Regions from separate parts of the Paenibacillus sp. ATY16 genome, predicted to be linked through region 2. Evidence: riboswitches for the same ligand, from Rfam matches in the RefSeq annotation. Region 2 holds a riboswitch; each other region holds the start of a gene.

Region 1 (8,010 bases), on a different contig from region 2:
TCGTTGCTTCCATGATTGAAGATTCCCAGCTTCACTGCGTGCCGCTGTTTGACGATCATCTGCTGCTTGTTATCCCGACCAGCGTAACCGTAACGCATGAGGAGCCTCTTTCAATAGAAGATTTAAACGGGCTGCCCATGATTTTGTTCTCCAAAGGCACCTGGTACCGCAAGCTGACCGACGAAGTATTCGCCAAATACCATCTTCAGCCGGATGTCCGGATGGAGATCGACTCCTTCGAGGCTATCGTCCGTCTTCTTCATACGTGCCGAGCGGCAACCCTGCTCCCGCATTCCTATATGCGCAAGCAGTTACTCGCCGACAACGAGCTTGTCGTTGTCCCCATCCGCGAGCTGGAAGAGACCAAGCGAACGACTTGTCTCATCCACAATGACCCTTCCGATCTTCATCCGGCGGTCCGGCGTTGGATTTCGGAGTTGGGTCAGTAGGTTTCGCTCTTTTCTTTCGCTCTTGTGCTTTTCGCTCTTTTTCTTTTCGCTCTTTTCGCTCTTATGCTTTTCGCTCTTTTCGCTCTTCTCGCTCCCGCAAGGGAGCACAGTGGTAGCGCTTCACTGTCTTCTTCATTCCCTCGCAGGGGGAATGGATGGGTGCGGCGCGAGGCGGGAAAGGGGTATCTCTGGAGGAGCGCAGCGTTCGCCTTTGTCACTTCCTTTGCTACCCCTATGTAAACCTGTTCAGAGCAAAGGAATGACAACAGCGGCCGGAAGAGATACCCCGTCCCGCCGAGCCATCCCGCCCCATCCATTCCCCACCTCAACAGCGAGCCAACAAAAAGGACAATGAACGCTAACAGCGCCCACTGTCCTTATCATCACCTGATTATGGTTTCTTCAAACTGTTCAATCTGGTCGTTTGTTCCGATCACGACCATAACGTCCTTTTCCGTCACCACATCCGTCGCCGTAGGAGCAATTATAATACCGGAAGGCTTGTTAATGGCTACGATGCTGCATCCGAACCGGGCACGCAAATTCATATCTTGAAGCGACTTGCCATTCAGGCATTTCGGGACCGAAAGCTCGGCAATGGTATACTCCTTCGACAGCTCGATATAATCAAGCAGATTCGGGGAGACAAGCTGATGGGCAACCCGGATGCCCATATCCCGTTCCGGATAAATAACGCGGTCAACGCCAATTTTCTCCAGCACGCGTCCGTGCAGCTCGCTCATCGCTTTGGCTACTACCCTCTTCACGCCCAAATCCTTCAATAATATAGTCGTCAGTATGCTGGCCTGAATGTCATCGCCAATCGCCACGACTCCGCAGTCAAAATTACGAACGCCTAGTGATCGCAGCGTCTCTTCGTCCGTGCAATCCGCCGACACCGTATAAGTCAGCACATTGCTCATCTCCTGAACGGCTTCCTCATCCCGGTCGATCCCAAGCACCTCATAGCCCAGCTTGATAAGCTCTCTTCCAAGACTGGAGCCGAACCTCCCCAAGCCTACGATCACGAATTGATTGTTCTTCATTCTTGCTCTCTATTCCCCTATCCAATCGTAATTTTGCCTTCCGGATACCGGTACAGCTCTTTCTCTGTTTTTGGCCCTAGCGCGTAAGCAAGCGTCAGCGGACCAAGCCGTCCGGCGAACATCGTTACCGCAATGACTATTTTGCCGAAGAACGTCAGCTCGGGCGTAATGCCCGTCGTCAGGCCAACGGTGCCAAACGCCGACGTTGTTTCGAATAAAATTTTCAGGAACTGCTGGTCTTCCGTCGTGGATAGCAGCATCGTTACCAATAGGACCAGCGTGAGCGACAGCATCGTAATCGTCAGCGCCTTGAAGATCCGGTCCTTCCCAAGCCGGTAATGGAAAAGAACGATATCTTCCCGCCCGCGGATCATCGCGATAACCGCCCCGACCATCGTGGTAAAGGTTGTCGTCTTGATTCCCCCGCCCGTAGAGCCCGGCGAAGCGCCGATAAACATCAGAATAACGGTGAAAAAGACGGTCGCCTGCCGAAGCTGGGTATAATCCAGCGTGTTGGCCCCCGCCGTTCTAGGCGTAACGGACTGGAAGAAGGAAGCCAGAATCTTTTCGCCCCAATTGAGGGAACCAAGCGTATTGCTGTTCGAAAACTCGAAAACGAAAATAACAACAGCGCCAGCGGCAATCAGGATGCCGGTTGTCGAGAGAACAACCTTGCTGTGCAGCGACAGTCTTTTGTTTTTCCGGAACTCCAGCAAATCCGCCATTACCACAAAACCTAATCCGCCAAAAATAATGAGCAGCATCGACACGATATTAACGAGCGGGTCCCCTACGTACATCGTTAAGCTGCGGAAATGGCCGAAGATATCAAAGCCTGCGTTATTGAAGAAGGATATCGAATGAAAGAGCCCAAACCATACCGCTCTCCCAAACGGCATGTCAAAGGCGAATCGGACGGCAAACAGAACAGCGCCAACCAGCTCTATCGTTAAAGAGTAGAAGATCACTCGACGGATTAGTCTGACGATGCCCTCCATACTCGTCTGGTTCATCGCTTCCTGCAGAATGAGCCGTTCCTTAAGCGAAATCCTCTTGCGCAGCACCAGCGCAATCAGCGTGGCCATGGTCATAAAGCCTAATCCGCCAATTTGGATAAGAGAGAGGATGATGATTTTGCCAAAGGTAGAGAAGTATGTACCCGTATCGACGACAACAAGTCCGGTCACGCAGGTCGCCGAGGTTGCCGTGAACAACGCATCGATAAAGGGCAGGCGCGAGCCATCGCTTGAGGCGAAGGGCATCGACAGCAGCACGGCTCCAATCACGATAATCATGGCAAAACCAAAGACCAGAATCCTTGGCGGCGACCATTTCAGGATATTGAGATATTTGGCCATTCTTCTCTCCTTTTAATAGATCTTTCAACATTTGGGCATAAAAAAAAGCACGGGAACTCCCATGCAAATGAGTCCTGTTCCACGCAGCCTACGAGGTTAGCTGACGGATTCGGGCCTGGAAAGGCAGCCCTATTCAAGCGGATGCTCGAAATTCACCCCATGCTGGCGGATTGCTCCGGACAGCGGTTTGGTTCCCCCGTTTTCAAAAACGAAATTCGGCTGATACGATTCGATTAATATGACGTAACGATTATACGCCCAAACTGCGGAAACGATCAAAATGAGCCTAAGCGATAATTAAGCGGTATTCGTTCAAAAACGGGCAATCCTACAAAGCAAATGGCTGCTTTCTGGCTGCAAGTCCTTATTTCACCGCTTTCCGTTTGCATACTCCACTTTCGCCCGCATTGGATAAGTGAGGTTAATAATGGTATTGTTACTGTAGCGAAGCATCGTCTGAATTCGAAATGGAGGTTTTATATGATCCCTTCCATCGCTCCTCATGATTGGAAAAGATTCCTGTGGGCTGCTGTCGCAGGCGCAATTATTTTCATCTTTACCCAGTTCGGCCCTGCAGCCGGGGACCAGCTGTTCTCAAGCTCAACTCCTAAGGTTATTGCAAAAAGCGAAGCCGAGTCGACCGCGAAAAGGTTCGTCCGGGAACAGTTCGGCAAAGCAGCCGTAACCGCCCATACGATTTATCAGACCGACAGTCTGGCAAACGGTTATTTCTCCAAGGAAGAGCTGCTGGGCAAGTTCGAAGATAAATATGACGCCAAGTTCCCGACCGATACGTTCCAGGTCAATCTGGATCTGGAGGACGGCACAAAAGCTTATGTCTACGTCCATATGACTAACGGCAGTATTACAGGCTGGCATTGGCTTGGCGGTCAATCTGCCGGCAATACTCAATCGGTTCAAACGTCAGCGAAGGCTTTTGCCGAAACGAAAGGGTTCCGGCCGGAAGAATTGGACAGCCTGTACATCAATGACCAAGGAGACGCCGTGCTTCACCCCACCGGTTATACGCTTGGAGATGCTTCACTTGAGCTGATTATCGGAGTAGGCCTTGTTGATGATAAAGCGGTGATCACCAGGTACAAGCCAGCTTTCCAAGCACCGGCGGATTACGTCTCTTACGTGGAAGGCCAGAAGAAGACGGGCAGCGCGCTGTCTGTTGTCAGCCTGGCGTACATGTGCTTCATCTCCCTCGTTTTATCGCTTATTTACGCGATTCTTTACAGGGGACACACGACCTTTAAGCGCGGGATATTTATCAGCTTGGTGTTTATCGTATTCTACATCTATAACAATCTGAACGTTCTTGATGGCATCATGGCAACCTTTGGCGAGCAGAGCCGGTCGGATGCCGAGATGAAGGCTACCGTTTTGATTACGGTCGTGCTGCTCATTCCGGTTGGCCTCGCCGTTTACTTCGCCTTAGTCGCCGGTGACGGGATGTGGCGCTCACAAAAACGCCCCTTATGGCCGGGATTCCGCGAGCGAGGCTATGGCGAGCATGTATGGCGCAGCGTTGGCCTCTCCTATCTCTTTGCAGCGATTATCCTTGGCGCGCAAGCGATCATTATGGTCGCCATGAAGTTTCTTGCAGGCTCCTGGGCAACCAGCGATGCTACGCAGTCGCCTTACAATACGGATATGCTGTGGCTTATGCCGATGATGGCCTGGTGCGCTGCCATATCCGAAGAAGCGATATTCCGGTTGTTCGGCATTGCTTTATTCAAAAAATGGTTTAAAAATACGTTTATCGCTACGCTTATTCCCACGATCATGTGGGCGCTGGGACATGTCGGCTATCCGATCTTCCCGTTCTATACGCGTATCGTGGAGCTTGTTATTCTGGGAACGGTATTTTGTCTTATTTTCCTCCGCTATGGCTTTATTACGGCCGTGTTCACCCACGCAATCCTGGACAGCCTTATTATGAGCTTCGAGCTGGTCAGCGTTGGAGGAGGCGTTAATATTACCGCCGCGCTGATCTATGCGATTCTTCCTGTTATCGTTGCATGGGTTATCAAGTACTGGCATAAACGGCGCTTTATACAGGCCTGATCGGACTGTTCATAAAAAGGAAGGTATCCTCGCCGGGATACCTTCCTTTTTTCGTTTATACGGCATCTCAAACAGCCCATTTAATAGAAACGGCCATTTTGTCCAAGAGGAATCCTGTCCACATTAATATAATCTATTAAACCAACATATGGAGTGTGATTGGATTGATTGCAAGAATCAGCGGCTATGACCGCAAACAGAGCTCATGCAACAAAAGCTATGAGAAACAGTCGTCGGGCAAAAAGTCAAGCGGTCATCACAAATCTTCGGGCAAAAAGAACAAATCGGACGGCGGCAAGAAAAATTGCTGCTGCCAACACAAGTCTTCCAGCAAAAAATCGTACGGCTATTCACACAAATCAAATGGCTGCAAATGCGAACACAAATCAAATGGCCGCAAATACGAGCACAAATCTTCGGGCTATAGCGACAATTCGGTAATTCCGTACAACAAGGAAGAAAAATCAAGCGGAAAAAGCTATGCTGAATATGCTTATGGCATCCTTAGCAAGCTGTCGCTCGGACAAGTTATTCATCGCGTTACGCTGGATAACGGAAAGGATCTGGATAAAGCGAAATGGGCTGGCTTTAAGAATGGGCATGCTACTTTCTCTGCTTTCAACTACAAAACGACTTACCTCGTTTATGTCCCGCTGAACAAAATTACAAGCATCGCTTTGTAAAGGAAATTAAACAAGAAACTATTTCATTTGTTTATCCACTCCTGTACAAGAGCAACTCTAGCAACCTTCATATAATCTAGTATTACGTTCATGAGGAGTGATAGAATTGCCAAAAAACCATAGCTCGGGTGGCAACCAAAGTCCCGGCGGCAACCAAAGTCCTGGCGGCAACCAAAGTCCTGGCGGCAATCAAAGTCCCGGCGGCAATCAAAGTCCCGGCGGCAGAAGTGCGGGAGCTGACAAAGCTGGAGCTAATAAAAAATCAGGTGGCAGCAAAGGCAATAAAAGCAGCAAATCCGGTGGCAGCAAAGGCAATAAAAGCGGTAAATCCGGTGGCAGCAAAGGCAATAAAAGCGGCAAATCAGGCGGCAGCAAAGGCAATAAAAGCGGTAAATCCGGTGGCAGCAAAGGCAATAAAAGCGGTAAATCCGGTGGCAGCAAAGGCAATAAAAGCGGCAAATCAGGTGGCAGCAAAGGCAATAAAAGCGGTAAACCAGGCGGTCGCAAAGGCAAATAAAAAAGCAAAGGCAAGTAATATAAAAAGGAATGAGGTTGCCCTACATTCCTTTCGCTATGCATCTAGCTCAAGGAATGAGGTTGCCTCATTCCTTTTCCTTTTCTTCTTCATTTAAGGCAGCTAAAATTTGCGAAGCCAGCTTCTCGCCAATAGACAGAGGCTTGAAGTCTTCGATTGAAGCTTCCCTTATCTTCTTAATCGAGCCAAAATGCTTAAGCAGCAGCTTGCGGCGCTTCTCTCCGATTCCCGGAATCGCATCCAGCTGGGAGGCAATCATCGATTTGCCTCGTTGTTCGCGGTGGAAGGAAATCGCAAACCGGTGGACTTCATCCTGAATCCGCTGCAGCAGATAAAATTCCTGGCTGTCGCGGGGCAGCGGCACGACTTCCGGCGGATCACCGGTCATCAATTGGGCCGTCTTATGCTTTGCATCCTTCACAAGTCCGCATACCGGAATATAAAGCCCCAGCTCATTTTGCAAAATATCCAGTGCTGCGGAGATTTGTCCCTTGCCGCCGTCGACTACGATTAAATCCGGAGGAGTCTGCTGCTCCTTCAGCATTCTTTCGTAACGGCGCCGCACGACCTCGCGCATCGTTTCGTAATCATCCGCGCCAACAACGGTTTTCACCTTATACTTGCGGTACTCTTTCCTGTCCGGCTTGCCATCCGTAAAGACAACCATCGCCGAAACCGGATTTGTGCCTTGGATATTCGAGTTATCGAACGCCTCGATTCGCCGGACCTCCGGCAGTCCAAGCCATTCGGCCAGTCCCTCCGAAGCGCGGACGCTTCTCTCCTCATCTCGCTCGATCAGACGGAATTTATCGGCTAGCGCAATCTTGGCATTATCAATAGCCATGGATACGGCTTCGCTCTTCCGTCCGCGCTGCGGCATCAGCACCTTCACCTTCAGCCAGTTATGCAGCATTGTTGCAAATTCATCCGCGGCCGTGGACGATTCCGCCGTCCCTTCTTCCTCATCGGCCGGGAGCGGAAGCAAAATCTGCTTCGGCAATGCCGGGTTATCGCTGTAATATTGGGTAACGAAAGTCATAAAGTCATCGTATTCTTCCCCATAATAAGGGAATGTTGTGCCGCGCCGTTCAATCATTTTCCCCTGGCGCATGTACAGAATCTGCACGCACATCCAGCCCTTCTCTACCGCGTAGCCGAAGATGTCGCGGTCGAGGGCATCGTTCATCGTAATCTTCTGCTTCTCGATAACCGCATCGATGCTGATGATCTGATCGCGGTATTCCTTGGCACGCTCGAAATTAAGCTCTTCGGCGGCAGCCTCCATTTTACGCTGAATTTCCGCTTTTACGGCATCATGGCCGCCGTTAAGGAACTTGGTAATTTCCTGAATCATCGCATCGTACTGGCCCTGCTCCACATCGTATTCGCATGGGGCAATACATTGGCCGATATGATAGTACAAGCATACTTTATCAGGCAGCGTTCCGCATTTGCGCAGCGGATAAAGCCGGTCCAGCAGCTTCTTGGTTTGCTGAGCCGCGAAGGCATTCGGGTACGGTCCGAAATATTTGCCTTTATCCTTCACGACACGCCGCGTAACCTCAAGGCGCGGGTGTTTTTCGTTCGTAATCTTAATATACGGAAAAGTTTTGTCGTCCTTCAGAAGAACATTGTATCTTGGATGATATTGCTTGATCAGATTGCATTCGAGAATGAGTGCTTCCATATTGCTCGAGGTAATAATATAGTCAAAGTCGCGGATTTCCGATACGAGCCGCTGCGTTTTTCCGTTATGGCTGCCGTTGAAGTAGGAGCGGACGCGGTTTTTCAACACCTTCGCTTTGCCTACATATATAATGGTGCCTTCCCCGTTCTTCATTAAATAACAGCCGGGCTGGTCTGGAA
Region 2 (8,010 bases):
GTATACTCAAAAAGGATCAGTTCCACTAGCGTTGGCTAATGAAACTGACCCTATTCTCGGTTAATTGATTTCCATTATCCCATATGAAGCCCTTCGAGAGCCGCTTCCGGCTTGTCGGCCTGCGCGCTCTCTCCGGAATTTTTCTTGCCTCTGCGCAGCAGAAGCCCCAGCAAGGCTCCGGTTATAGCCACAAACACCATAATGCCGAAGGTGTAGTCAAACGCATCGACCGCCAAGGCGAGGAGCTGCTGCAGCTGCTCCGGACTCGCCTGCGCGGCGCCGCTTCCCGCGGTCTGATTAGCCAGCGCTTCGGGCGGCACGTTCGCTTCAACCATGAGCTTTGCAATCCGCTTCGTCAGAATCGTGACGAGCAGCGCTACCGCCAGCGAGCTGATTACCTGCTGCATCGCGCTCGTAAGCGAAGTAACCCGGCTGACCAGCTCCCGAGGCGTCTTGTTGATCAGATGGGAATTAAGCGGCATCATCATAAGCCCCATTCCCGAACCGGCCATGATAAGCGGCAGCAGCAGATCCTCTCTTCCCGTATGAATGTCGAGATTCGAGTATTGGAAGATTGCTCCGGAAACAAGGCTGAGCCCGATAACAACCAGCCAGCGGACCCCGATCCGGTCGAATAAATACCCGCCGATCGGCATCATGCAGGCTGAAGCCAGCGCTTGCGGGAACAAGGTCAGGCCGGTATCAAAGGCGCCGTAGCCGCGGCCCTGCTGAAGAAACTGAGGCAGCAGGAAAATCGCGCCAAACAGCGAGAACTGGACAATCCACTGCACCACAATGCCGAACGAGAAATCAACCGAGCGGAACACCCGAAGATCCAGAAGCGGATGCTTCGCGCGCAGCTCTACGAAAATAAAGACGATTAACGCGATGCCGCCAACGATAAGGCCGGTGAGCGTTTTGTCCGAAGTCCAGCTTTCGGCGCCCTGGTTAACGCCATAGGATAAAGCGGCGAAAGCGAGCGGCCCCAGAATCATGCCCGGAATATCCAAGCCGGCAAGCTTCTTGGTTGCCAGCTTCGGCAGACTCCATAGCCCAAACAATACGCTGATAATCCCAACCGGCAGATTAATTAGGAAGATCCAGCGCCAGGAATGGTATTCGACCAGCCAGCCCGAGAGAATAGGGCCAATCGCCGGCGCCAGAAGGATCGGCACGCCAAGCATGCCCATGACCTGCCCTACCTTATTGGGCGGACTCAGCCGGTAAACGTACGCCATCGCAACCGGCAGCACGAATCCGCCGCCAAGCCCTTGGATAACTCGGAACATAATCAACGTCTGCGGGTCGTTCGGCAGCGCGCATAGGAGCGAGCCAATCGTAAAGAGAATAACCGAAGTCAGAAAAACCGTCTTGGCTCCGAACCGGTCGGACAGCCAGCCCGCAAGCGGAATGACGGCGGCCTGCGCCAGCATATACCCCGTTACGGTCCACTGCAGAGTGGGAAGCTGCGTATGGAAATCCTCCACGAGCTTCGATAAAGCGACGTTCATCGCCGTTGTATCGAGAATAACCATAAAACAACCGAGAATAATCGCGACAAGCGGAAGCAGAATGCTTTTCATGCTGAAATCCTGCTCCTGAGGGTTATCCGTTAACCGTTGTTCCATCCGTATAACCTCCTACATGGAATACCCCATTACGCCAAGGTTGAGAAGGACAACGGCAGTCTGTAATGGTAGTGTGCAATCCCATGTTACTGAGCAAATTAGGCGAAGTCAATCGATTTTTTGGTAAAAAATGCATAAAACGTTTTCAGCTTTATTCCGCTATTTCATCAGCCGCCGGATGATCGAAAGACCGCCCTTGGCCGACGGATAACGGAAGGCGAAATCGAATCGGGTCGTTTGCTTCAGCACGCTTTTCATATGGGAAAAGGTCTTGAAGCTGTACTCGCCATGATAGGCCCCGATACCGCTCTCGCCCACTCCGCCAAACGGCAAATACGGCGTCGCCAGATGCATAAGCGTATCGTTGATGCATCCGCCGCCAAACGGCACCGCTTCGGTCACCCGCTTCTGAATAGCCGCGTTCTCGCTGAACAGATAGAGAGCAAGCGGCTTCGGACGCGCATTGATCTGATCAATCGCCTCCTGCAGCTCGTCATAGACCAAGACCGGCAGAATCGGGCCGAAAATCTCCTCCTGCATGACCGGCATATTCCAATCTACGCGGGTTAATACGGTTGGCTCGATCCGGAGCGCCATCTCGTCTGCCCCTCCGCCCATGACAACCTCCCCTTCGCGAAGGAAACCTGCAAGCCGACGGAAATGCCTCTCCGAAATGATTTTGCCGTAATCCTTATGCTCAAGCGGATTCTGGCCATAGAACTTCGTTACCGACTTGCGGAGCTGCCTCAGGAACTCCTCCAGCACGCTGTGATGCACGAGCGCGTAATCGGGCGCGATGCAGGTCTGCCCGGCGTTAATGAATTTGCCGAAGGCAAGACGTCTAGCGGCCAGCTTGAGATTGGCGTCATGATGCACGATAGCCGGGCTTTTTCCCCCGAGCTCCAGCGTAACCGGCGTCAAATGCTTGGCTGCCGCCGCCATGACCTGCTTGCCGACGTTAACGCTGCCCGTGAAGAAAATTTTATCGAACGGCAGGTTCAGCAGCTCTTTGCTTACTTCAACTCCGCCTTCCATAACGGCTATGTAAGAGGGGTCGAACGTATCCTGAACAAGCGAAGACATGACCTCCGATACGGCCGGAGACAGCTCCGAGGGCTTCAGGACTGCGGTATTGCCCGCCGCTATAGCTCCGACAAGCGGCGCCATCGCAAGCTGGAACGGATAGTTCCACGGAGCGATAATAAGCGCGGTGCCAAGCGGTTCCGGCACGATATACCCCTTGCTGCCCATGTGGGTGAGCGCCGTTTTGACCTTGGCGGGCTTCATCCACCGCTTCAGCCGCTTCTGCACAAAAGAGATTTCCTTCAGGACAAGTCCAATCTCTAGCATATAGGACTCCTGCTCGCTCCGGTTCAGGTCAAGCCGAAGCGCCTGCATAATCGCATCCTCGCGTTCCGTGACGGCCTGGCGCAGCTTGGCCAGCTGAGCCTGCCGGAATTCGAGACTCCGGGTTGCCCCCGTTCCGTAATAATGCCGCTGCTTTTCCAGCAACGCTTGAGCTGTATTCGTGTTCGAGTTCAAGTTCATATTCATGCGATACCCCGCCTTTTTTCGATATAAATCCGGACTTGCAAAATGAAATTCTATGCTATAGTTAGGAAAAAGGAGCGATGCCGATTGAACAAAATGCTGCTTGCCCTTATTCTGCTTACAGGCTTGCTTTACATTTTTATCATTCCCGCTGAACCGCATGCCGTCAAGCTAATTTTCAAAGCGATTCCGATGCTTCTGATCATCGCTTATGCTTACTTGCAGTCCGCTCCAAACGGTAAGCGGTTTCAATGGATTCTGCTGGCCGGTCTTGTCTTCAGCGTGGTTGGCGATGTTACCCTGGGTAACTTCGTCGTGGGACTGTCCGCCTTTTTGATCGGCCATTTGTTTTATTTAAGCGGATTTTTCGGGCAATGGAAGTTTTCCTTCTGGCGGCTCGTAACGATCGTTCCAATCGGTGCTTATGCCGTCTATATGGGCTACGAGCTGCTTGATGCGCTTGCGAAATCGGAGGACGACGCTCTGAGAATCCCCGTTCTTGTCTATGTAACGGCCATTTCGCTGATGGGCTGGTCGGCTATGATGTCCTGCAACGCATGGGCGATTGCGGGCGCCCTGCTCTTTATGGCTTCCGACTCCATTCTCGCCTGGAATAAGTTTATTTCGGATATTGCCGGGTCAGACGTGCTCATTATGACCACTTATTATGCCGCCCAATTCTGCATCGCCACCTGCATCGGATACCGGAGCCGCACCGCTCCCAAGCAAAAAGCCATGATCCTCTGATCATGGCTTTGATTATGCCGGTCAGGTTGTTATCCGGCTTTTTCCTTGTTCATCTGCTTGCTGCGCAGCTGGCCGCAAGCCGCGTCGATGTCGGCGCCATGCTCGAGGCGGACGCTGACGCTGACGTCTTGTTTTTTGAGCGTATCGTAGAAGCCCTTTATGGAATCGTTCTCGCTGCGCTGGTATTGGCTATGCTCGTCAACCGGATTGTAAGGAATCAGGTTCACGTTCACGAGGGAGCGGCGGCGGTCGCCCACCAGCTCGGCAAGCTCAAGCGCATGCTCCGGCTGGTCGTTGACGTCCTTGAGCAAAATATATTCCAGCGTAATGCGGCGGTTCGTCCGCTCCAGATAATAATCGATCGCATCCATCAGCTTCTCGATCGGAATCGCGCGGTTGATCTTCATAATCCGCGTCCGCAGCTCGTTATTAGGCGCATGCAGCGATACAGCGAGGTTAACCCCTTGATCCTTGTCGGCAAACTCCCTGATTTTGTCCGCGAGACCGCTTGTCGATACCGTAATATGGCGTGGTCCGATAGCCAGACCTTTATGATCCTTGACCGTTGTAAGGAAGTCGTTCAGGTGAATAAAGTTATCAAACGGCTCGCCGATGCCCATGACAACGATATGGCTGACCTTCTCGCCTTGGCCTGCTTCGTCAAGATGGAGCTGAATCTTCATAATCTGCTCGACAATCTCGCCGCTTGTCAGATCCCTGCTCTTCTTCAGCAGGCCGCTGGCGCAGAAGCTGCAGCCGATGTTGCAGCCCACCTGCGTGGTTACGCAGACCGACAAGCCGAACTTATGGCGCATCATTACCGTCTCGATCAGGTTGCCGTCATCCAATTTAAGCAGCAGCTTGACGGTACCGTCCTTCGACACCTGCTTCGTATGCTCGACCAGCGTCTGGATCGCAAAGTTCTCCTCCAGCAGCTTCACGCAGTCCGGATGAACATCCGTCATATCCGCAAAGCTCGTAACCCGCTTCCGGTACAAGTATTCCCATACCTGCGTCGCCCGGAATTTTTTATGCCCGCGCTCGCCAAGCCAAGCCGTTAATTGATCTAATGTAAATCCGTAAATGGATGGTGTACTCATCGTTTTTCCTCTTTTCGTGAAACGCGGCCAAAACAAAACCGCATACTGCTCCTATTGTCCCAAAATTAGCTGACGAAAACAAGGGGCGAAAAAGTCCAATCGTTCCAGAATACGCTCATTCCGCCCTCTTATCTGGCAACCCGGATAAACCAATTTAGGCTTGGCATACACCTAAGTTTCACAACGAATTGCAGCATTCGGGAGATATAAGGTCCAAGAAAGAGCATGGTAGAGTTACCTCCAAATGTAAACGCTCTAACCAAACTCCTTGTCAAAATTAGACAATATGCCGCCTCTACGGTTCATTTACAACTTCGGCCGTCAGGCGTAATATACGATTCAGCAAATGCAACAATCGCTGAGTTTCCGTTAAGGGAAACGGGGGAACCAATCGATAAGCGGCATGGCAACGGTGTGAGAGCCGGCGCGGCATGCTTATCCGGGGTGAATCCGGGAAAAGGCTGCGCGCGGCCGAACCCGGTAGGGCGACTCTCACCGTCCGAATCCGTCAGCTAACCTCGTAAGCGATGAAAATGCTCAAGGCAGGGCATTTTCCAAGTAGAGAGGATGATGTGATCTTGTGACCTTTAAAGGCCGCGGGGATCTTTCCTCTGCGGCTTTTTCTCATGCCATTTTTAATCAACTGTCTTTATCGCTTAATCCCCTTCGCGGGGAACGGGGGAACCAATCGGACGGGCGGCTGTTCCATACAGCCAGCTTGTCCACGGGGTGAATCGCCGAAGCAGCGCGGGACGCGCGGCATCGGCGTAGGGCGACTCTTACGCCCGAATCCGTCAGCTAACTTCGTCAGCGTACCAAGAGAGGCAACGATGATCGTGAATATAGGCGCGGTTTATTTTCTGCTGCGCTTATAAGCCGCGTGAAGAGTCCCTCTTCCGCGGCTTTTTTGTTTGTCGTTGATTCCTCTAACGAAAAGAGGAGCGTAAACCATGGACGATTATATACTCGTCTCCGCACCCAACGTGCAGGGCGAGGATTTCATTAAACAGCTGCTGCGCCGGCATATCCCGTTTGCCGCCATCGTGAACAACAAGACCGAATACGAGCGGATGCTGGAGCTTGGCGTATCCACGATCATCGTCATTAATACAACCGATGAAGCCACCTGGCGTGTTCCGGAGCTGCCCGTCGGACGGATCTTTTTATTCGAAAGAAGCTTGAATCTGTGCTGCCGTTATATCCAGATCTGCCGCAGCTGGACATCCAAATCGATCTGCGTCGTTACGGACAGCGCGAATCCCCGTCTGATCTATAAAGGGATGGGCGCCAATTACGTTATTCATTCCAGCCATGCGGATACTTCCTTTTTAATCATAAACGACCTCATGGCGAGCCAAGATAATCGGTAAGGTCGAAAGTTATTCGCCATTCTTTTAGGAGGAATTTGCTATGCAGGATATCTATATGGTGCTGCTTCTGGCAGCGATATTCGTACTTTTCGCCGGCTTTATGCAATGGTGCGACCGGGCTATTCAAGAGGAGGATAAGCGATGATCGTCACGTTAGTGCTTGCCCTGTTTCTTTTTCTTTACTTGATTTACGCCTTGATCAATCCGGAGAAATTCTAAAACCTTATCGATCGCTGGGAGGCCACAATGGATATTTTACAGCTCATTATCGTGATTGGCGTGCTCGTACTGCTCGTCAAACCGCTCGGAACCTACGTGTACCACGTGTACTCGGATCAACCGAACCGGACCGACCGTTTATTCGGCGGCATAGAACGGTTCATCTATAAAGTCATCGGGCTGAAATCCCGTGACGGCATGACTTGGAAAAAGTACGCGTTAAGCTTCCTTCTTACGAATATCGTGCTCGTCGCGCTCAGTTATCTGATTCTGCGGCTGCAGGGCAGCCTTCCTGGCAATCCAAACGGCATCGGCGCTATGGAAGAAACGCTGTCGTTCAATACCGTCATCAGCTTTATTACGAATACGAACCTGCAGCATTACAGCGGCGAAACGGGGCTGTCCTATTTCTCGCAGATGGCCGTCATCATGATGATGATGTTTACCTCGGCGGCTACCGGTTTCTCGGTTGCGATTGCTTTTATCCGCGGCTTAACGAGCAGAGGCAGCACAATCGGCAATTTTTTTACCGACTTCGTGAAATCCCACACGCGGATTTTCCTGCCGCTCGCAACGCTTATTACGCTGGTACTCGTGGCTCTTCACGTGCCGCAGACGCTGCAGCCTAACGTAACGGCAACAACGCTGGAAGGCGCAACGCAGAGCATCGCCATCGGGCCGGTTGCTTCGCTGGAATCGATTAAGCATTTGGGTACCAACGGCGGCGGCTTTATGGGCGCCAACTCGGCGCATCCATTCGAGAATCCAAGCCCGCTGACGAACGTGATCGAGATTTTGTCCATGTGGGCGCTGCCTGCTTGCCTTCCCTACGTATACGGCCGGTTCGCGGGAAACCGCAAGCAAGGCTGGGTTGTGTTTGGCGCGATGATGTCGCTGTTCCTGGTATTCCTTGCAACGGTCTACACGGCTGAGCTGCATGGCAATCCGGTACTGAACAACCTTGGCGTAGACGCCTCGCAAGGCAGCATGGAAGGCAAGGAAGTCCGGTTCGGCATTGCCCAGTCCTCCCTCTTTACGGCGGTGACAACGGCGGCTACTACCGGTTCGGTCAACAACATGCATGATACGCTGACCCCAATCGGCGGTCTTGTCCCGCTGGCGGAGATGATGCTGAACGTTGTGTTCGGCGGCAAAGGCGTTGGCCTCGTCAATATGCTGATGTATGCGATTCTTGCCGTCTTTATCGCGGGACTAATGGTCGGTCGGACACCTGAGTTTCTCGGGCGGAAAATCGAACCCAAGGAAATGAAGCTGATTGCGATCGCGATTCTCGTTCATCCGTTTATTATTCTGGCGCCAACCGCCATTGCTTTCCTGACGGATCTTGGCCAGGGTGCCATTACGAATCCGGGCTTTCACGGCATCTCGCAGGTG
Region 3 (8,010 bases), on a different contig from region 2:
CGATTGTCGATCTCAATAGCCGTCACCGTGCCCGCCGCCGCAGCCAGATGCTGCGTGAGCGCGCCGATGCCCGGACCGATCTCAAGAGCGCCCTTCGTCTTGTCGAGTCCGGCCGCGCTTACGATCTTGTGTAAAATATTTTGATCAATCAAGAAGTTCTGGCCCAAGCTCTTCTTAAACGAGAAGCCATACTTCGCGATAATTTCCTTCGTGCGTTTCGGCGTTGCTACTTCAATCGCCTTCATATCGTTTCCGCTCATACCGTTCACTCCTGTCCCTGTTCCATCGTACGCAGAGCCTCCGCGAATTCTTCGCGGGAGATCCGGAAGCTTGTACACCGTTTGAAAAACTGCTTGCCGTTCGCATATCCGATCCCAAGCAGCTTGCCCATCCGAAGACGGCGGTTTGCCGCGTCCGGATGGACGATAAGACCCGCTTCCATCAGATCTTCCCAGGTAATGTCCCCTTCTCCCGCCGCCATCTCCGTCCGCAGCTCGGAGAGCGCCTGACGAATCGCTTCGGGGCTTGCGTTCTCGATTCCGATATCGCCTTTGTACATGGCCTTCTCCTGCGGCAGAAAAGCATGCTTGCAGCCCGGCACGCGCCGAGCGACAATTTTGCGAATTCTCTCGCCCGCATGATCGGGGTCCGTAAATATAATAACGCCTCTGCGTTCCATCGCCAGCTCGATCCGGCGAAGCACTTCCTCGCCAACCGCAGAACCGTTCGTTTCGATCGTATCCGCCTCAACGGCCCGCTTCACGGCTACCGTATCGTCTTTGCCTTCCACCACAATAATTTCCTTAATCACAAGCGAACATTCCTTTCCAAAGCAGCAACTTTCGCTCTTCTTTCACCGTCAATGATTATGCAGCCTGCTTAGCATCTCCATACACACAAAAAGAAGAGGCAGCGCCTCTTCTTATAATGGCATATTTAACAATGAAATACGATAGCGTGAAGCCATTAGCTCGCGGTTGGCTTGGTTGGTCCAAGCACGTATACGGTATACCCTTTTTTCCGGCCGAACTTATTGGCATAGCTTGTGCTGTCAAAGTAAACGTCGATCTTGTTGCCATTGATGGCGCTGCCCGTATCCTCCGCTCTGCGGAAGCCAATGCCTTCGATGTACACCCACCAGCCGATTGGAATAACATCCGGATCCACCGCGATCGTACGGCCTTCCTTCACCTTCGCGCCGGAAGCCGTAATGCCGTATCCCGGATGACTCTCATCCTTGCCCGTAGAAGCTACGCCTGCCGAATAGGCGGTTAAAGTGACATTCTTGAGAATCTTCTTTGCCTTAAACGTTACGCCGCTCTTTGTATAGGAGCCCGTGCTCGCAGCCGAGAGCGTATGTACGTCCTTCTTCGATCCGACCGCTACGACCTGACTGACCGTATGCTTCTGAACGACCTTGTCGACCAGCTTGGAGGAGACAAGAACACCGTTCTCGTACTTTTTCTCCACGCGCTCGATAACGACGCCATTCTTTCCGGATTGCACCAGCTTCTCCTTCCCTTTCTCGAGGGTAGGATCTTGTTTCTTTACGATCGAGAACGGCAAAGTCCGTTCATTCTCTGCTACCTTGGTATCGATGCGGGTAACGGTCACCGTCATTGCCTTCGAAATCTGAGTATCGAGAGACGGGATAACTTTATCTTGATCGCGGACAGGAATATTTAATTTCCCGATCGCCGCCTGTACTGTTTTCTCTGTCGTGTACACCGTCGATGTTTTGCCATCTGCCTTTACGGTAACCGGAACCGCGTACTTGATTTCGATGCGGTCTCCGTCTTTGATGGACGCATTCAGAGGATGAGATACCTCGTCATAGGGTCCAACCGTTATAGCTTGTTCATCCAGTAGGCGTTGCAGGACCCATTGTTTTGTTTTAACAACAGTTTCTTGTCCGTTCACTACTACGGATACGCTCTTATCAGCCGATCCGTACAACAACACCAAAAACATGAAAGTCATAGCGATTGAGATAATTGCACTCAGAACAATCAAACGCAAATTTTCATGCTTCCATCGCATTGCGAAAGTCATGCTGGATGATCGCTTCCCATGGGTCTCCTTAGCTTGGATCATGCCCACTTCTATCGGTCCTCCTTCATAGCCCCGCCGCCAAACTGTTACGCATGATACTATTGACGCGACTATTAAGTATATTGGCGTGACGAGCACGCTCCAGTGTTACGGCCTCCCACCTCCAAGATTTACCCTGTAAAGACTATTTCCGAAGTAGCAAAATCGAAAATAAAAAGAAGCCTTCGACAGAGGATCTGATCGTGGCTTCCTGGGTAATCAAACATTCAGGAAAAGGTGAATACACGAGGTTGATCGCTCTCTATAATCGCTTACGAGGTTAGCTGACGGGTTCGGGCGAGAGAGCTGCCCTATCCGCGGAACGAATGCTCATGGCAATCGCCGCAAAATTCACCCCTGAAGAATTCATACGCAGCACGATGCTTCAAGACGTCTTAATTATGCATCCGCTGTCGTTGGTTCCCCCGCTCTCCGGCTTTCGGAGATTAAGCGCAAACTGGAAATCCAATACAAAAGTTAAAGCTCTGAGAAAAATCATACATTCCTGACCACAGAATTGTAAAGATGCGTTAAAAGACGATTTTAACGAAATTTTAGGATTCTGAAGGCAAATATCGGCGATTCCAACAAGTAAAAAGAGTTTTATCGCCGCTATAGTCCTTATTTCAGCGGTTTTAATCCGTTTTTAAACAATACCAAAACATTTTTTACCGTTTGCGCTTGTAATAACTGCGATTTCTTCCTTGGATTTTCCTGTTATTTCCGCTGCAGCCTCTGCGACCAGGGACACATACGAGCTCTCATTTCTCTTCCCTCTAAATGGATGTGGAGACAAATAAGGGGAGTCCGTTTCGATAAGAAGACGGTCAAGCGGAACGTTCGCAAGCACCTCTTTTGGCACCCTTGCATTTTTGAAAGTGACGGGTCCGCCGAACGAAATATAGAAGTTCATATCGAGGCACATTTTTGCCGTTTCCCAGCTGCCGGAGTAGCAGTGCATAACCCCTCCGACTTCAGACGCTTTCTCTTCCCTCAGAATACGAACAATGTCCTCATGCGCATCCCGGTTATGGATGACAATCGGCTTACCCAGCTTCCTGGCTAGGCGAATTTGATCCCGGAATACCCGGTGCTGCACATCCTTCGGAGAGGTATCCCAGTGGTAATCAAGACCGATTTCCCCTATGGCTACAACCTTCGGATGGGCACAAAGCTGCTCGATCCATTCCAGATCCCCCGGCTCCATGAAAACGCTGTCCACCGGATGCCATCCAACTGCTGCGTAAATAAAATCGTATTTTTCCGCAAGCTCCATCGTCGTTGGAATTGTTTCGCGGTTGAAACCGATATTGATCATTAAATCGACACCGGCAGCACGCGCCCTTTCGATAACTTCGGCACGGTCGTTGTCGAATTGCGGAGAGTCCAGGTGGGTATGCGTGTCGAATAAAGATATCATCTTAGCTGCAAGCTCCTTCTATATAGAGTTAAATTTTGAATAATTCCCGGACAGCCGGGCTTAGCCGGTCAGCAGCGGCGAGCAGGGGCTCGATCGGGTAATAAATATGATACTGGCCTTGATGCAGTCCGCTGATGGATCGTACAATGTCGGATTTCACCGATATTTCGCTTAAGGTGTTATCTTCGTTAAGCAGCAAAATCGGCGCTTTATCCTCTTTCCCGCCTTTTTTCGCATCGGGGCGATAAATGTCGTAAGGCTGGTCAAACGGGAAATCGATTTCCATATGGTAGTCCGGGTTAAGACCGATCGCGATGAACTCCAGAGCCGCTTCTTCCAATAAAGAATCCCCCGGATCATCAAGCGTAATGTATTTGTAGAGCTGGCGATTGAGGAACCGGTCGCACAACCCGGCGAGCAATGCATCCTTCTCTTCGGTCCATAACGAGAAGATCGTCTGCATGTAGGCCTCGTCCAGCTTCAAATAATCCGGTACCGTAATGCTGCCGTCAAGCAGCTTGTTAATGGGTCCCGGCATCCACGAAAAGGTGTAGCCGCTGTCGTACAGCTCCTTGGCCCGGCGGGTGATCTGCCTGAGTATAATCTCCGAGCTCCGGGTAACCGGATGGAAATAAATTTGCCAATACATCTGGTAACGGGACATTAAGTAATGCTCGATGGCATGCATCCCGCTTTCCTTTACGACAATCTTGCCCTGAACGGGACGCAGGACGCGCAAAATCCGCTCCAGGTCGAAGTTGCCGTAGTTGACTCCCGTAAAATAAGCATCGCGCAGCAGATAGTCCATTCGGTCCGCATCCATCTGGCTGGAAATCAGGCTTACAACGATCGGGTTCGGGTACGTCTTACTGATTACCGAGGCTACCTTCTCCGGGAAATCCTCCGATACGCGGCGCAGCACGCGGTTAACTTCCGTATCCTCCAGCAAAATCGCACAGGTCCATTGCTCATGATGAGTGTCGAATACCTGCTCCAGCGAATGAGAAAAAGGCCCATGGCCAACGTCGTGCAGAAGCGCGGCGCAGAGAGCCAGCAATCTTTCCTCCGCCGGCCAACCCGGATACTCGTTACGCTCGAATTGAGAGATGATTTTCCTCGTTATTTCATAAACCCCTAAGGAGTGGGAGAATCGGCTGTGTTCTGCGCCATGAAACGTCAAATAAGAGGTTCCAAGCTGGCGAATTCGTCTAAGCCTCTGAAACTCCTTCGTGTTGATCAAATCCCACACCGTCTGATCCTGCACGTAAATATATTTGTGCACCGGATCCTTAAAAACCTTCTCTTCGGTCAGCTGCTGATTCACTCGCCCTTTCAACCCCTTTGTTCATGGTTTCGACACAAAACTCTGGTAGAATGTCGAATACTGTCGTAATATAGTTTCCAAATTGTCGAAGCTGTTGTATTCTATAGTAAGATTAATATGACCTTGCTATAGAGTCAAATTCCCGTAAATATAGGTCTAGTAAGCTCTATTAAAGACTTTCTCGGTTGACTATTATGGGAATCGTTGGTATTATAGTAGCCATAAAAAGAAAAACTATGTCGAATAGTGACGAAATGTAATTTCCTGAGAGGAGAAACAAAATCATGATGAAATCTACTGGTATTGTACGTAAAGTCGACGAATTGGGTCGTGTTGTTATTCCAATCGAATTGCGCCGTACCCTTGGTATTGGCGAGAAAGATGCTCTGGAGATCTATGTAGACGGCGAGCGTATTATGCTTAAGAAATACGAGCCTGCATGTATCTTCTGCGGCAATGCGGAAAACGTATCCTACTTCAAAGGCAAAATTGTTTGCCATATTTGTTTATCTGAGATGCCTTCTCCTGTGACAAAATAAGAAATATAGGTTATAATAGAAATACACCAACTTGTTAATTCTAACCTTTTTATACTCCTTGATGCCTTCCTGTGCTAGAACCCGGCCAGGAAGGTCTTTTTTTGCCCGAATAACGCAGTAATCTATCGATTAACTGCGTTATAGACTTCCCTCTTTGGCAGGCCACGGTCTTGGGCCGCTTTTTTAATGGCTTCTTTGCGGTCGATGCCTTCAGTCTCGTAATGGGCGACATGCTCTTCAAGCCCAAGTGTTGTCCACCAAATCTCTCCGTTATCTCCCGCATCCCCCGATCCTGCAGCTGCCCCTTCAATAATAAGGCAGTACTCTCCCAGGGGAGGATTCTCCTCAAGAAAAGCAAGACATTCCGATATGCTTCCGCGCGCAGCCTCTTCATGGCGCTTAGTAAGCTCCCTAACCATCGCAATCCGCCGATCGCCCCAGTGTTCCAGCATCGCGTCCAGCGTCTTTTTCAGGCGATGGGGAGATTCATACATCATAAGCGTCCCTTCTTGACGGGATAGACGGGTCAGCCATTCGGCAAGCGGCTTTTTATCCCTTGGGGGAAATCCCGTGAACATGAACCTGTCGGTCGGGAGTCCCGATATGATCAGCGCCGATAAGGCCGCATTCGCTCCCGGTATTGGCACTACCTTTATACCCGCTTCCACGGCATCTTTAACAAGGTCAGCCCCTGGATCACTGACGGCAGGCAAGCCTGCATCGCTGACAAGCGCAATAGACTGTCCTTCTATTAATAGACGGATAAGCTCGCTTCCGCTAGCCTGCTTATTATGCTCATGATAGCTGACCAATCTGGTGGCTATTTCGAAATGCGTAAGCAGCTTGCGTGTCTGCCTTGTATCTTCAGCGGCAATAAGCTGCACTTCTTTTAAAGTCCGGATTGCCCGGTAGGTCATATCCTCCAGATTGCCAATCGGAGTACCTACCAAATATAGGATACCATAATCGTTATCCGCTTGATCTTTAAAGCTTTTTTGAATTTGTATCATTGCCTTGCTCCCTCCCGTCCGTAATATTGTTTATTCGTATACAAAGACCGGCGGCAGCAGCCTAAGCTCCGGCTTGCCGTCGCGTATCGCCTCTATTAATACCATATTGGCCTCCCCTTGCGCATTGGGATGGATGAACTGCACGCGCTTGGGCTCAAGACGGTATTTCCGCATCGTCTCCATAATATCGATAAACCGCGAAGGACGGTGAACCATAGCCACCTTTCCTCCCGAACGGACAAGCCTTGCGCAGGCATGAACGACATCATCCAGCGTGCAATGTATTTCATGACGGGCGATTGCGTAATGATCATTCTCGTTGGAGTCGCCTGCTTTTACCGCCATGTATGGAGGATTGACCGTTACGGCGTCATAAATACCATTGCCGGCTTCTTTCATGAATATTTTCAGATCCGCCTCTATAATAGAAACCTGCTCCGACAGGTTATTCATCGCTACGCTGCGCCTTGCCATGTCCGCCAGTCTTGGCTGAATCTCAACCGCATCGATCCTCGCATCGGTCCTGGTCGTCAGCAGCATCGGGATTACCCCGTTTCCCGTGCAGAGATCAAGAATTCGTCCGCGCTTCGGAATGGTAGCGAACTTCGACAGCAGCACCGCATCCAGGGAGAAGCTGAATACTTCCCGGCTTTGGATGATATGGAGACCCGTCTCCGTCATCAGATCATCAATTCGTTCATTTGGTTCCAGTCTTACTTCCCGCACCTTTGACCTAACTCCCCTGACATAAAGATACCGCCCTTCATAGACAAGGACGGTATACTTGCAATGTTCTATTATTTATTAAGGAAGGATAAGCAGAACAAGCAATCTCCTTCTGTCCTCAAATGCCCGTAATATACGTTGCAGATGTGGAATCCTTCGTGATACAGCCTAGCCAAATTATCATGCGCCTCACCGACGAGACCGGCTTGCTGCGATGTATCGTGAACCGTATCTTCCTCCGCATGCACTGCAACCTCCCGGCGGGCAGGCTGGACAGCTTGTCCCCCTTGGCGGCTTGCAGTCGACTTTGGCTTCGGCGACGTCTCTCTTTTCAATATTTTGCGCAGCTGTTCGTTTTCCATGCTTAGCTGCTGATTTTCCTCCAGCAGTTCTTTCACACGCTGCTTCAAAACGCCCAGATGAACATGGAAATCACCCATCCGGCTTTCTAATTCATCCATTTGATTAAAGATTTCTTTGTTCTCCAAGCTTTCACCCCAGAGCTTTCAAACGTAGTCGTTCAATTTTCCTTCACAACCACATCGTCGAGCGGCAGCTCCTTCGGTTTACCCGACACATCGAACAACTGCACGTACACAGACTTCGTGGAAGCGTTGATGCCCGTTACTTTGCCTTCGCCATAAGACGTGACGACGATTTTGCCAACGGAAGGAAGCTCCTCCCGCACGCTTTCGTAATTGTCATGCTCATATTTCAAGCAGCACATAAGACGGCCGCATAACCCCGAGATCTTCGTAGGATTTAGCGATAAGTTCTGATCCTTGGCCATCTTGATGGATACCGGTTCGAAATCCCCGAGCCAAGAAGAGCAGCATAATACACGCCCGCATGGCCCGATGCCCCCAAGCATTTTCGCTTCGTCGCGTACGCCGATTTGCC
Region 4 (8,010 bases), on a different contig from region 2:
TGAAATGAGCTTCTCCACCACGCATTTCAGCTTGTATACGATTGTGAACAGCAGCAAAGCCTTCAAGGACACAACGTCCTCGTGGGCGCGTCAGGACATTGAAGCGCTGGCGATCCGCGGCATTATTAACGGCACAACCGCCGATACGTTCTCGCCAAACGCTAATATTACGAGAGCGGATTTCACGAAGCTGCTGGTAGGCGTAGTGGCCAAGCATGCGGAGTCGACGGGCACGGGCTTCAAGGACGTTACGTCCAAGGCTTATTACTATGAAGACGTTATGACTGCTCAAGCGCTTGGTCTCGCAAGCGGCTCGGGTGAAGGCAAGTTTAATCCGGGGGCGTCGATCTCCCGTCAGGATATGATGGTGCTGCTCGACCGTGCCTTCACGGCAGCGGGTCATCCGCTCAAGGAGTCGGCAGCGCTATCCGGCTACAAGGATGCCGCCAAGGTAGCGGTTTACGCGAAGCCAAGCGTAGAGAAGTTGATTGCTTCGGGCATCATTAACGGCAGCAACGGTTACCTGACCCCTCAGAACAACTTGACCCGCGCCGAGGCGGCTAAGGTTCTTCATTTGTTGTATAACGAGCTTTATTAGACGCAAAGACACCGTGGATGCAGTCCGCGGTGTCTTTGTCGTCGTAAAATGTGCGCCTTTCAGTCCGATTTCACTGGAGTGAATCCAATGTAAGTACGCTAAGAAGCAAAGCAAAGGGCTGTCTCAATGAGACAGCCCTTTGCTTGGAGCATTGTAGATCAGCTCCGCGATATCGGTACAAACTACCCTTTGATCGTTACCGAATTATCGGTCGTATTGTTCTTCATCTCGAGGTGAAGAATTTTGCTGAAAAATTCATCCGGCACATAGAGCGAGCCTTTTATTAGTTTAGGCGCGGCAAACAGCTGAACCGGAGCCATTTTATTAATGGTGTAGCTGTTTTTGCCTACGGTTACGGATGTCCATTGCGCATCGCGGGAAATTTCAGCGCTTTGCGTCTTGTTGCTCCATTTTACCTTGTAGCCCAGCGCTTCCGCAGCTTTACGAAACGGAATGTAATGGGCTCCGTTCGGACCGGCCGTCAAATCCTTGGTTGACAAGGTTAAAGTTGGGCCAACCGAAGTGGTCGCATCCACCGGAATGTTGATGATGCCGCCGGCATAAGGCGCAATCTCATATTGCTGGAACACCAGATTCACGTTACCTTTGTTATCCACGAAGTAAGTATGATCGGCATCGATTTTGAACGTTGTCATAGCGTCCGGGAAGAAGTTATCCGGGTTTTTGCTGATGGCGTAACGCACCGCGCTGTTGGCTGCCGCAAAGCCGCCGTCGCCAAGCGCCTGCTCTAGCGTCAGCTCGGCAGCCTGCTGGCTATTTACGATATTGTAGCCCTCTACGGCAGTGCCGCCGTGAGCGCCGCCGGTGTACTCATAGGTGGACACGGTGAAGGAGACAATGCCCTTCGCGGCCGTGCTGCCGTCGGCTTTTAGCTCATAGGTTACATTGAGTTCGTAAGCGCGGAACGGATAATCGTTCTCCTGCGCGGACTTTTTGTCATCTGCAGCGAGAGCTTTCAGCTTGTTGATTTCCTTCGTCGCTTTTTCCTCGATGCTGGCGTTTAATTTATCTTGATAGGAAGTATCAAGCATACCGCTGATGACGGGAACGGAGATTTTTACGGTAAGCAGATCGGAGGATTCCTCAATCACTTTCGTTGTTACTTTAACGGCTTGCGTATCGGGAAGCACTGCGCTTATTGGCACGGCTGTAATCGGTTCGGCAGTCACGGCAACGGGTACGGCGGTGGATTCAGCTGCCATGGCCAGCGCGGGAGTAAAGGCAAGCAGGCAGGAGCCGGCAACGGCAATGGTAAGCATTTTAAAAGGTTTTTTCATGATGGGTGGCCTCCTAGTTATCAATTCGGGAATTGAAGTCACCAAGTAGACGGTTAAGGGTATCGAAAAGTTTCATTGCTAAACTAAATTTTTATTCCGGCCGGCCGGAGACTCCTCCTCCGAAAGCGATCCGGTATCCATCGGCGTCTTTAATGGTAAATTCGCTCCAATGCTCCGAGTAGTTAGGGCCGTTAACAAACTCGACAGCTTTAGACAGGCACTCTTCCGCGAGCAGGTCCACGGCATCCGTGTAAGCAAAAGCATCGAAATATAAGCCGCCTTGCACCGCGGAATTTGGCCGCACGTCATCCTTGTTTACGGCAGGGTGCAGAATAAAGGTTATATTTTCTCTTGTTACATGGACATGTCCGCCAATCTCTTCATAAGTAAAACCGAGATTGAGGTAGAACGATGAGGCCTCTTGTATATCTTTAACCAGCAAAACGATAGATGAACCCGTTATCTTGGCTTTTGCTGCTGTTAACTCGCTCATTTTACCCTCCCCAAACGTATGGAATAAAAATACAATTATATTAAGATCATACAATGGGCCTTGAATTGGAGCAATATAAGAAATGGACTTGCCGGTTAGTGGCTGAATGAATAGGTTAGTAAGGAATTTCGTTTCGACTACGTTGCACGGAATGCAGGATAATTAGCCTCGAAGGGTCATTGCTAGGATGTACGCTGCACGGAATGCAGGATAATCGGCCTAATTGGTTCAAAAAGCCCCCGAGGAGGGCCAATATACTGCATTCTATACAGCATAACTTGAGCAGGCAGCGCGAAAGCGGCGATTATCCTGCATTAAATGCAATCAGGCCTTGGCAGATTGAACGGCTGAAGAGCGGCAGGGCCGGAGCGGAGCGGAAGGCATGCTCGCTGAGAAGCGCAGCGCTCGCCTTTGTACCCGGATTTCAACCGCTATAACGGTATATTCGAGGAAATCAGGGTACAACAGCGATCGAAGGAGCATGCCTTTTGCGCAGCGATAATGCCCGCCAAACTCATCAGTTCAGCAGCACACAGCCAGATTGTAGAGTTTTTCGGCTATTCCCGACATATTGCTGTCCGGCGGCAATCGGTATAATGGAAGAGAACAAGAAATCATCCGATTCAAATGGAGGGTTTGTCCACGTGACGAAACAATCAATGACAGCTCTACTTGAGCAAATGACGCTGGAAGAAAAGATTTTTCAGCTGATGCAGCTTACTCCTAATTTTCTCAGCGAAGATGACGCTAACCTGACGGGTCCGCTGGCCTGGATGGGCGTTACGGAAAATATGGTGAACAATGCAGGATCCGTGCTGAGTGCCGTAGGCGCGAAGGAAACGATAGCTCTGCAGAAAAAATACATGGAGAACAGCCGCCTTGGCATTCCTCTGCTTCTTATGGCGGATATTATCCACGGCTACCGTACGATTTTCCCGGTGACGCTGGCGATCGGCAGTACCTGGGACCTGGAGCTGGCGGAAAAAAGCGCCGCGATTGCAGCGAAGGAATCGGCCGTTACGGGCATCCACGTGACGTTTGCGCCGATGGTGGATCTCGTCCGCGACCCGCGTTGGGGCCGTGTGATGGAGTCGACAGGCGAAGATCCATACCTGAACAGCGAATATGCGCGTGCCTTCGTCCGCGGCTTCCAAGGCGATGACCTGGCAGGCGATATGGACCGCGTTGCCGCATGCGTGAAGCATTTTGCCGCTTACGGCGCAGCGGAAGGCGGACGCGATTACAACACCGTCAACATGTCGGAAAGACAGCTTCGCGAGTCCTATCTGCCGGCTTATAAAGCCGCGCTGGACGAGGGCTGCGAGATGGTGATGACGGCCTTCAACACGGTTGACGGCATCCCGGCCACCGGCAACAAGTGGCTGATGCGGAACCTGCTTCGCGACGAGTGGGGCTTTGACGGCATGCTGATCTCTGACTGGGGCGCGGTAGGCGAGATGATTCCGCATGGCGTTGCGGCGGACGGCAAGGAAGCCGCGCTGAAGGCGATTGAAGCCGGCGTCGATATGGAAATGATGACCTCCCACTATGCGAACCATTTGAAGGAGCTTGTGGAAGCAGGCGAAGTGGATGTCAAGCTGATTGACGAGTCTGTGCTCCGTATTCTGAAGCTGAAGGACAAGCTGGGTCTCTTCGAGAACCCGTACCGCGCCGCAAGCGAAGAACGGGAGAAGGAAGTGCTGCTATCGCCCGACCACCGGGCTGCGGCACGCGAGATCGCGGCCAAGTCCTTCGTGCTGCTGAAGAACGAACAGCAGGCGCTTCCTCTCCGCAGCGGGCAAAAGCTTGCGCTTATCGGACCGTTTGCGGAAAGCGGGGATATTCTAGGCCCTTGGTCGATCTGGGGCAAGCAAGAGGAAACGGTGCAGCTGCATGCGGGTCTATCTGCCCATAAGGCTGCGGATATCGTTGCGGTAGCGAAAGGCTCCGACATCGACACCGTGACCGAGGAGCAGCTTCAGGAAGCGGTCGCAGCGGCATCGCAAGCCGACGTAATCGTACTGGCGCTGGGCGAAAGCTCCGAGATGAGCGGGGAAGCGGGAAGCCGCGGCGACATCCGTCTGCCAGAGGCGCAGCTAGAGCTTATTCGGAAGCTGAAGCCGCTTGGCAAGCCAATCGTGGTGGTGCTGTTCAACGGCAGACCGCTTGACCTGCATGGCGTTATCGAAGAGGCGGATGCGCTGCTCGAGGTTTGGTTCCCGGGTACGGAAGGCGGCAATGCGATCGCGGATGTGCTGTTCGGCGACGTGAACCCGTCAGGACGTCTGACCATGTCTTTCCCTTATTCCGTTGGCCAAGTCCCGGTGTACTACAACAACTACAATACCGGACGTCCTCTTACGCCTCAGAATGCGAATGAGCGTTACGTCTCGAAATATCTGGACATGCCGAATGCGCCGCTTCTGCCGTTTGGCTACGGTCTGAGCTATACGAGCTTCTCGTACAGCGAGGCCACCCTATCGACGGACGTTATGAACGCAGGAGATACGCTTCGGGTATCGGTTGACGTGACAAACTCGGGAGCTTCTGCCGGCGAAGAGGTTGTCCAGCTATACGTACGCGATCTTGCCGGCGAGGTTGTCCTTCCGCTGAAGGAGCTGAAGGGCTTCCGCAAGCTCGCTATCCAGCCGGGCGAGACGAGGACGGTGACGTTCGAGATTACCGAGGAGCAGCTTCGTTATTACCATGCGGATCTGCAATTGAAGAGCGATGCAGGCGAATTCCATGTCTTTGTAGGCCCTAACAGCCGCGATGCGGAAGCGAAATCGTTCCGCCTTACGAAATAAAAACAAAAAAGCGCAAGCCGGCCACAGGCAGGTTCGCGCTTTTTTTGCTTACAGCGACTTTAATAGAGCATGCCCGTCAGGTAATAGCCAATCTCCACTGTTATATCAGGGATTATCTACCGATTGCACGGTAAAAGGAAGCATGGCGGTTTATTTGGGACATTCCGAGAGCCAGCCAATTATGTATCCGCATTCATGAATGGAAAACAGACTAATCTGCCCTTTTTCGCGTTTATATCGCAGTTTACAGAAATGGGGGAACGGGTCTATGATCAAATCTGCAAAACTTCATATGTTCATATTCGCTGAGTTTCCGTTAGAAACGGAGAGCAGGGGAACCAATTGCGATAGGCAGGAGAGTGCATGCTTGTCGCCGGGGTGAATCGGCATGCCGGCCGCATTATAGGATTGCGGCAGCAAGCTGTAGGGCGACTCTAAACGCCCGAATCCGTCAGCTAACCTTGTAAGCGTTGATAGAGAGGGTGAACTTCGGTTATTTACGGGCCGCGGGAGGATACTCTGCGGTTTTTTTCTGTGCGTAGAAAAAAGCAAAAGTGGTTACATTAGCACTGATAAGTGTTTGAGTAGCCAAGTATCCAGGTATTAGATGTTTAACTTCAACGTTGGCGGTGACCTGTGTGTTTACTCTTATCAAAAGATTACTGATCGGGCGTCCCCTCAAGTCCACGGAATTAGGGGAACAGAAGCTCATTAAGACGAAGGCGCTTGCGATCCTGTCCTCGGATGCCTTATCATCCGTTGCATACGGGCCAGAGCAGATTTTGCTCGTCTTGATGACCGTTAGCGCAGCGGCGTTTTGGTATTCGATTCCGATTGGTGTCGGGGTGCTGGTCTTATTAACGGCACTTATCCTGTCTTACCGGCAAATCATATTTGCCTACCCGCATGGCGGGGGAGCTTATGTCGTATCGAAAGAAAATCTCGGTGTATTCCCGGGCCTCATATCCGGCGGCGCCCTGTTGGTCGATTATATATTGACCGTAGCGGTAAGCGTGTCGGCGGGTACGGACGCGATCACGTCCGCTTTTCCAAGCCTGCACGAGCATTCGGTACTAATCTCTATCCTGTTTGTCCTTTTTATTACGATATTAAACCTGCGGGGCGTGACGGAATCGGCGTCTATCCTTGCTTATCCCGTTTACTTGTTTGTGCTGGCGATTGTTGTCATGGTCCTTGTAGGCTTGTATAGAATCGCTGCAGGCGACGTATCCCCTACGCTTCACACTTCGTTAGGCACGCCGGTTGCGGGCATCAGCCTGTTCCTGCTGCTCCGTGCGTTTGCATCCGGCAGCTCGGCCCTGACCGGGGTTGAAGCGATTTCGAATGCCATCCCGAACTTTAAGGATCCGGCGCCGAATAATGCGGCCAAGACGTTATTAGCGATGGGCGCCCTGCTCTCGATCCTGTTCTCCGGCATCGTGTTCCTTGCTTACTACTACGGCGTCTCTCCGAAGGAAGACGTGACGGTTGTATCGCAGATTGCCGAGGGGATATTCGGACGTCATACGATGTATTATTTTATCCAGGGTACAACGGCCCTTATCTTGATCCTGGCGGCCAACACCGGTTATTCCGCCTTCCCGCTGCTTGCGGTTAACCTGGCGAAGGATAAATTCATCCCGAGAATGTTTACGGCACGAGGTGACCGTCTCGGTTACTCGAACGGCATTATCAGCTTGGGGGTTCTGTCCATCATCCTGATCGTGGCGTTCCAGGGCAAGACCGAGCATCTCATTCCGCTGTACGCGGTTGGCGTATTTATCCCGTTCACTCTGTCGCAGACGGGGATGTTGGTCAAATGGTTCCGCCAAAGGCCGAAGGGCTGGGTTGGCAAGTTCATCATTAACTCGATTGGCGCCTTGATCAGCTTTATCGTAACGATGATGTTCTTCCTGACGAAGTTCGAGCAGGTATGGTCGATTCTGATTTTCCTGCCGCTCATTATTTTCGTGTTCCACCGGATCAAGAAGCACTATGAAGCGGTTGGCGAGCAGCTTCGCCTGGCGACCTGCGAACCCGTGATGCCGATCGTAGGCAACGTAATGATTTTGCCGGTATCGGGGATTACGCATGTGGTTGAGCATTCGATTATGTATGCCAAGTCGCTGAAGGCCGAACAGATTATTGCCGTTTATGTTCCTTTCGAGAAAGAGGATGAGGCGGTCTTCGAAGAGAAGTGGGAGAAGTTCATGCCGGATGTCCGGCTCGTAACTTTGCATTCTCCGTACCGGTCGATTACGAATCCGCTCTTTAAGTTTATTGATACCGTGCAGCGCAAGGCGAGCGAGAACAATTACCAGGTAACCGTCATTATTCCGCAGTTTATTCCGAAGAAGGGCTGGCACAACATTTTGCATAACCAAACGAGCCTGATGCTTCGTGCCCAGCTGCTGTACCGCAAGGATGTCATCATCACCACCGTGCCTTACCATTTGAAAAAATAGCGAGAAGCCTCGGTCCAGTCGGAACCGAGGCTTTTTTTGCTGCCTACAGCTCAAGCCCCGTTCCTTGCTTAAAGCGTTTGATAACCATATGGGTGTTGACGTTTACGATCCCTTCAAGCACATAGATTTTTTTGAACAAAAAATGCTCCAGCGCCTCCTCGTCCTTCAGCAGCGCATGCATATGCAGCGAGCTTGGTCCCGTCATCTGATAGATGCTGATCACTTCCGGTTCCTCCGATAACAGTGCCCCGGCTTGCTCTACGAATCGAGGCTCAACCTCAACTTCGAAAAAAGCGGAGATGGATTTGCCAAGCTTGGTTGTGTTTAACCGTACGGTAAAGTTCTCGAT

The links. Region 2 has a riboswitch for cyclic di-AMP ahead of CFI03_RS04485 (hypothetical protein). Riboswitches for the same ligand answer to the same signal wherever they lie in the genome.
Region 1: another riboswitch for cyclic di-AMP. It lies ahead of CFI03_RS27775 (TrkH family potassium uptake protein); the one in region 2 lies ahead of CFI03_RS04485 (hypothetical protein).
Region 3: another riboswitch for cyclic di-AMP. It lies ahead of CFI03_RS11440 (ubiquitin-like domain-containing protein); the one in region 2 lies ahead of CFI03_RS04485 (hypothetical protein).
Region 4: another riboswitch for cyclic di-AMP. It lies ahead of CFI03_RS17875 (APC family permease); the one in region 2 lies ahead of CFI03_RS04485 (hypothetical protein).

The regions. Positions count from the first base shown of each region.
Region 1 is NZ_NMOK02000052.1:433,105-441,114, reverse strand. Features, by position in the region: gene CFI03_RS27785 (LysR family transcriptional regulator) at 1-449, shown strand, start outside; gene CFI03_RS27780 (potassium channel family protein) at 833-1,495, opposite strand; gene CFI03_RS27775 (TrkH family potassium uptake protein) at 1,513-2,853, opposite strand; cyclic di-AMP (ydaO/yuaA leader) riboswitch at 2,924-3,084, opposite strand; gene CFI03_RS27770 (CPBP family intramembrane glutamic endopeptidase) at 3,334-4,926, shown strand; gene CFI03_RS27765 (hypothetical protein) at 5,091-5,609, shown strand; gene CFI03_RS27760 (hypothetical protein) at 5,738-6,241, shown strand; gene uvrC (excinuclease ABC subunit UvrC) at 6,212-8,010, opposite strand, start outside.
Region 2 is NZ_NMOK02000004.1:318,033-326,042, reverse strand. Features, by position in the region: gene CFI03_RS04505 (DHA2 family efflux MFS transporter permease subunit) at 75-1,628, opposite strand; gene CFI03_RS04500 (aldehyde dehydrogenase) at 1,788-3,182, opposite strand; gene CFI03_RS04495 (lysoplasmalogenase) at 3,276-3,926, shown strand; gene rlmN (dual-specificity RNA methyltransferase RlmN) at 3,956-5,026, opposite strand; cyclic di-AMP (ydaO/yuaA leader) riboswitch at 5,373-5,567, shown strand; cyclic di-AMP (ydaO/yuaA leader) riboswitch at 5,670-5,855, shown strand; gene CFI03_RS04485 (hypothetical protein) at 5,977-6,396, shown strand; gene kdpF (K(+)-transporting ATPase subunit F) at 6,538-6,615, shown strand; gene kdpA (potassium-transporting ATPase subunit KdpA) at 6,643-8,010, shown strand, end outside.
Region 3 is NZ_NMOK02000020.1:5,718-13,727, reverse strand. Features, by position in the region: gene rsmA (16S rRNA (adenine(1518)-N(6)/adenine(1519)-N(6))-dimethyltransferase RsmA) at 1-260, opposite strand, end outside; gene rnmV (ribonuclease M5) at 266-811, opposite strand; gene CFI03_RS11440 (ubiquitin-like domain-containing protein) at 967-2,100, opposite strand; cyclic di-AMP (ydaO/yuaA leader) riboswitch at 2,345-2,554, opposite strand; gene CFI03_RS11435 (TatD family hydrolase) at 2,738-3,511, opposite strand; gene CFI03_RS11430 (HD domain-containing protein) at 3,540-4,835, opposite strand; gene CFI03_RS11425 (AbrB/MazE/SpoVT family DNA-binding domain-containing protein) at 5,120-5,374, shown strand; gene rsmI (16S rRNA (cytidine(1402)-2'-O)-methyltransferase) at 5,497-6,384, opposite strand; gene CFI03_RS11415 (tRNA1(Val) (adenine(37)-N6)-methyltransferase) at 6,415-7,065, opposite strand; gene CFI03_RS11410 (initiation-control protein YabA) at 7,182-7,598, opposite strand; gene CFI03_RS11405 (PSP1 domain-containing protein) at 7,631-8,010, opposite strand, start outside.
Region 4 is NZ_NMOK02000027.1:28,974-36,983, reverse strand. Features, by position in the region: gene CFI03_RS17895 (S-layer homology domain-containing protein) at 1-598, shown strand, start outside; gene CFI03_RS17890 (PdaC/SigV domain-containing protein) at 781-1,896, opposite strand; gene CFI03_RS17885 (VOC family protein) at 1,988-2,389, opposite strand; gene bglX (beta-glucosidase BglX) at 3,034-5,196, shown strand; cyclic di-AMP (ydaO/yuaA leader) riboswitch at 5,490-5,682, shown strand; gene CFI03_RS17875 (APC family permease) at 5,835-7,661, shown strand; gene CFI03_RS17870 (Lrp/AsnC family transcriptional regulator) at 7,705-8,010, opposite strand, start outside.